2 regions of the Zoogloea sp. JDB1 genome follow, and region 2 is predicted to be linked to the other one. Evidence: riboswitches for the same ligand, from Rfam matches in the RefSeq annotation. Region 2 holds a riboswitch; the other holds the start of a gene.

Region 1 (2,460 bases), 1.2 Mb from region 2:
CGTCGGCCTTGCGCAGCACCTTCGGGTAGATTCCCAGGTACTCCTGCTGGCCGGGCAATTGCGCGCCTTCCGCCAGATAGATGCCGATCCGCTGGGAGCTCTGTCGACCGTCGAAGAAGCCCAGTTCCCATGGCATCCAGCGTGACCGCCCGGTGTTCGGGCCGATCACCAGGATCAGGCTGGCGGCACGGCGCATGATCTTGCGCAAGCGTTCGGCCGCAATCGCATCGATGGTGTCGGGATCCATCTCGGGAGCGCTGTCCTGTTCGTCGAGATAGGCCTCGTAGCCCAGCGTGTCGTGGATATGTCGATACAGGTCGCGAGCCGGTTCGATGTCGCCGGCCTGATGGGAGATGAACACGTCGTACGGGTGGTCGGGGGGCGCCGTCCCTTCACTCTGCTGGCGGGGGCGGGAGGCGGCCTTTGGGGGCTTGCTGGTGATCTTTCGGGGCATCGGAACGCTCCTGTCGGTGGGCTCGATACCCGGTGGGCATCGCAGCCGATCGCAGTCTTGAATCTAGTTCAGAGCAGAGGGCGAGTCCATCGCCCAATGGGGATGCTCCGCGTCGCGCCGTCGTGCTATCGTCGCGGCCCCGCCGGAGTTGCCGCCATGACTGCGTTTGCCGACCCCTTTACCCGCCGACCCACCAACCTCGCTGAGGCCGACGCGCAGATCGCGACGATCTGCAGCCTGCTGGACGCGGCCGGGCTGGCGCACCGCAATCCGCCGCCGGCACCGACCACCTGCTGTGGGCGCGGTTGCAACGGCTGCGTGTGGGAAGGCTTTTACGCGGCCCTTGGCTGGTGGCGGGATGACGCCCGCGAATTGCTCGCCGCGGTCGATGCCTGAACGCTGCCCGATCTTGGCAGATGGACTGAAAACCCCGTAAAATCCGCCCCTTGCCGAGGAGCGTTGCGACCTGCGAAACCCGTGGGCCAGGCTCGGCAATCATCAACGGCGCTCGCAAACCTTCCAGCCGGGTTTGCCGCGCCGTTCGCTTTTGTGCCGCTGCAGCGCGCGTCCCTCCCGGCTGACAAAATCCGTACCGAGGTAGATCCATGCAAGCCGACCGCACCGCCGAACTCCAGTCCGCCCTGACCCATCGCATCCTGATCCTCGACGGGGCGATGGGCACGATGATCCAGCAGCACAAGCTCGGCGAGGCCGACTACCGCGGCCAGCGCTTTGCCGATCACCCCAAGGACCTGAAGGGCAACAACGACCTGCTGGTGCTGACCCGCCCGGACGTGGTCGGCGGCATCCACCGGGCCTACCTGGAAGCCGGCGCGGACATCATCGAGACCTGCACCTTCAACGCCACCCGCGTGTCCCAGGCCGAATACGGCCTCGCCGACGTGGCCTATGAGCTGAACGTGGAGGGCGCCCGTCTGGTGCGCCAGCTGTGCGACGAATTCACCGCCGCCAATCCGGCCAAGCCGCGTTTCTGTGCCGGCGTGCTCGGACCGACGTCGCGCACCCTGTCGATCTCGCCGGACGTGAACGATCCGGGCTACCGCAACATCAGCTTCGACGCGCTGGTCGATGATTACTACGACTCGGCCCGCGGCCTGCTCGAAGGCGGCGCCGACATCCTGCTGATCGAGACCATCTTCGACACCCTCAACGCCAAGGCGGCGGTGTTCGCGGTCGAGAAGCTCTTTGCCGATCTTGGCCAGCGCGTGCCGGTGATGATCTCCGGCACCATCACCGACGCCTCCGGCCGCACCCTGTCCGGCCAGACCGCAGAGGCCTTCTGGAACTCCCTCAGCCACGCCCAGCCGATCAGTTTCGGGCTCAACTGCGCGCTGGGCGCCAAGGAGCTGCGCCAGTACGTGGACGAACTGTCCACCGTCTGCGACACCTTCGTCTCTGCCCATCCCAACGCCGGTCTGCCCAATCCGCTGTCGCCCACCGGCTACGACGAGACGCCGGAGCAGCTGGCCTCCGAGATCGTCGAATGGGCCCGCTCCGGCCTGGTGAACATCGTCGGCGGCTGCTGCGGCACCTCGCCGGCCCACATCAAGGCGATTGCCGAGGCGGTGGCGCTGGTCACCCCGCGCAGCATCCCGCACGTCGAGAAGAAGCTGCGCCTGTCCGGCCTGGAGCCCTTCAACGTCGGCCCCGACAGCTTGTTCGTGAACGTCGGCGAGCGCACCAACGTCACCGGTTCCCGCGCCTTCGCGCGGATGATCCTCGAAGGCCGCTTCGACGACGCGTTGGCGGTGGCCCGCCAGCAGGTGGAGAACGGCGCCCAGGTCATCGACATCAACATGGACGAGGCGATGCTCGACTCCATGGCGGCGATGGAGAAGTTCCTCAAGCTGATCGCCTCCGAGCCGGACATCTCCCGCGTGCCGATCATGCTCGACTCCTCCAAGTGGAGCGTCATCGAGGCCGGCCTCAAGTGCATCCAGGGCAAGGGCGTCGTCAACTCCATCTCCATGAAGGAGGGCGAGGCC
Region 2 (2,460 bases):
TTGCCGTCCGGGAAGATGATGTGGTCGACCTGGGGCTTGATGTTCTCCCACTCGTACTGGCGCAGGCTGGCGACTTCGATCTCGGAGTCGAAGTGGCCGATGTTGCAGACGATGGCGTTGTTCTTCATCGCCTTCATGTGGTCATGGGTGATGACGCCCACGTTGCCGGTGGTGGTGACGAAGATGTCGCCCATCGCGGCGGCGTCTTCCATCGTGACCACGCGGAAGCCTTCCATCGCGGCCTGCAGTGCGCAGATCGGGTCGATCTCGGTGACCCACACGGTGGCGCCGAGGCCGCGCAGGGACTGGGCGCAGCCCTTGCCCACATCGCCGTAGCCGAGCACCACGCCGATCTTGCCGGCGATCATCACGTCGGTGGCGCGCTTGATACCGTCCACCAGGGATTCGCGGCAGCCGTAGAGGTTGTCGAACTTGGACTTGGTGACCGAGTCGTTCACGTTGATCGCCGGGAACTTCAGCTCGCCCTTGGCGTGCATCTGGTACAGGCGATGCACGCCGGTGGTGGTTTCCTCGGTGACGCCCTTCACCTGCGCCAGGCGGGTGGAGTACCAGGTCGGGTCCTGCTGCAGCTTGGCCTTGATGGAGGCGAACAGCACCACGGCTTCTTCGCTGTCCGGGTTGTTCAGCACGGACAGATCCTTCTCGGCACGGGCGCCCAGGTGCAGCAGCAGGGTCGCGTCGCCGCCGTCGTCGAGGATCATGTTGGAGTAGCCGCCATCGGCCCACTCGAAGATGCGGTGGGTGTAGTCCCAGTAATCGGTGAGGGACTCGCCCTTCACGGCGAACACCGGGATGCCCTTTTCGGCGATTGCAGCGGCGGCGTGGTCCTGGGTCGAGAAGATGTTGCAGGAGGCCCAGCGCACTTCGGCGCCGAGGGCCGTCAGCGTCTCGATCAGCACCGCGGTCTGGATGGTCATGTGCAGGGAGCCGGTGATGCGTGCGCCCTTCAGGGGCTGCCTGGCGGCGAATTCCTCGCGGATGGCCATCAGGCCGGGCATTTCGGTTTCCGCGATGCGGATTTCCTTGCGGCCCCAGTCGGCCAGGGACAGGTCGGCAATAACGAAATCGGTGAACTTTTCAGCCACAGCGTTCATGAGAACTCCTCGAACATGTGGCCGGGAAGGGACTACGCGTGGCTCGGGATGATGGCTCACCGCGTCTCCCCGTGCCCGGCACGGGTTTGCAAACAAGCATGGACGGGTGAGCGCGGTTGCAGATACCGGCAGGAGGCCCGCACGGTATCGACATCGAGCCTGGGACGGCGGGCCTTGCACCCGGCAGTCTTGCAGCGCTCCTCGATTCAGGGTGGCGATTATAGCGGATCGACGCTGATTCTCTTGAGAATTTTGCTGCGCATTGCGAGCTGCGATTGGCGCATGGGGCGGCCCTTACAACGCCGCGTCGAGGACTTTGCCGAAGGCTTCCGCTTCCTGGAAGCCGATCACGCGCAGGTTCTGGCGTTCTTCGCCGCCGGCCTTGAAGAAGATGATGCCGGGCGGGCCGAACAGGTTGAAGCGCTTGAGCAGGGCCTTGTCGGCGTCGTTGTTGGCGGTGACGTCGGCCTGCACGAGCTGGAAGCCGGCCAGGCGCTTGGCCACGGCCGGGTCGGCGAAGGTGAAGCGTTCCATCTCCTTGCAGGAGATGCACCAGTCCGCGTAGAAGTCGAGCATCACCGGGCGGGTGGAGGTCTTGAGGAGCTGGTCCAACTCCTCCACCGAGGCGATGCGCTGGAATTTGGTTTCGGCTGCGGCTGCGGCGGGGGCGCCGGCGGCCTGGGCGCGCAGGATGGCGAGGGGCTGCAGCGGATCGCGGGAGCCGGCCATGGCACCGATGAACAGCGCCGCGCCGGCGATCAGCGCGAGTACGCCGAAACCCTTCCAGAAGCGCTGCCAGCCGCTGGCGTGGGGCGGCAGCGGGTCGAGGGCGTGCAGGTAGATCGCCGAGAACACCAGCAGGCCGGCCCAGGCCAGCATCGGCACGACGCTCGGCAGCACCGGCGTGACCAGCCAGATAGCAACGCCCAGCAGCATCACCCCGAAGGCACGCTTGACGCCTTCCATCCACGGGCCGGGCTTGGGCAGCGCGCTGCGCGCCAGCACGCCGACGAGGAGCAGCGGAGCGCCCATGCCGAGGGCCATGATGAACAGCGCGGCGCCGCCGAGCGTGGCGTTGCCGGTCTTGGCGATGTAGAGCAGGGCGCCGGCCAGCGGCGCGGCGACGCAGGGACCGACGATCAGCGCGGACAGGGCGCCCATCAGCAGGATGCCGCCGGGCGAGCCGCCCTGGTGGTTGACGGTGTCGGACAGGCGGCTCTGCAGCGCGATGGGCAGTTGCAGTTCGTAGAAACCGAACATGGAGCCGGCCAGCACGATGAAGATCAGCGAGAAGGCGCCGAGCACCCAGGGATTCTGCAGCGCGGCCGACAGCAGCGTGCCGGAC

Evidence for each region. Region 2 has a riboswitch for S-adenosylhomocysteine ahead of ahcY (adenosylhomocysteinase). Riboswitches for the same ligand answer to the same signal wherever they lie in the genome.
Region 1: linked by a shared signal. The riboswitch ahead of metH (methionine synthase) and the one ahead of ahcY (adenosylhomocysteinase) in region 2 are both predicted to bind S-adenosylhomocysteine.

Annotation. Positions count from the first base shown of each region.
Region 1 is NZ_CM161496.1:215,373-217,832, reverse strand. Features, by position in the region: gene AC1PPK_RS01040 (TIR domain-containing protein) at 1-454, opposite strand, end outside; gene AC1PPK_RS01035 (oxidoreductase-like domain-containing protein) at 611-850, shown strand; S-adenosyl-L-homocysteine riboswitch at 900-971, shown strand; gene metH (methionine synthase) at 1,060-2,460, shown strand, end outside.
Region 2 is NZ_CM161496.1:1,449,266-1,451,725, forward strand. Features, by position in the region: gene ahcY (adenosylhomocysteinase) at 1-1,115, opposite strand, end outside; S-adenosyl-L-homocysteine riboswitch at 1,217-1,324, opposite strand; gene dsbD (protein-disulfide reductase DsbD) at 1,410-2,460, opposite strand, start outside.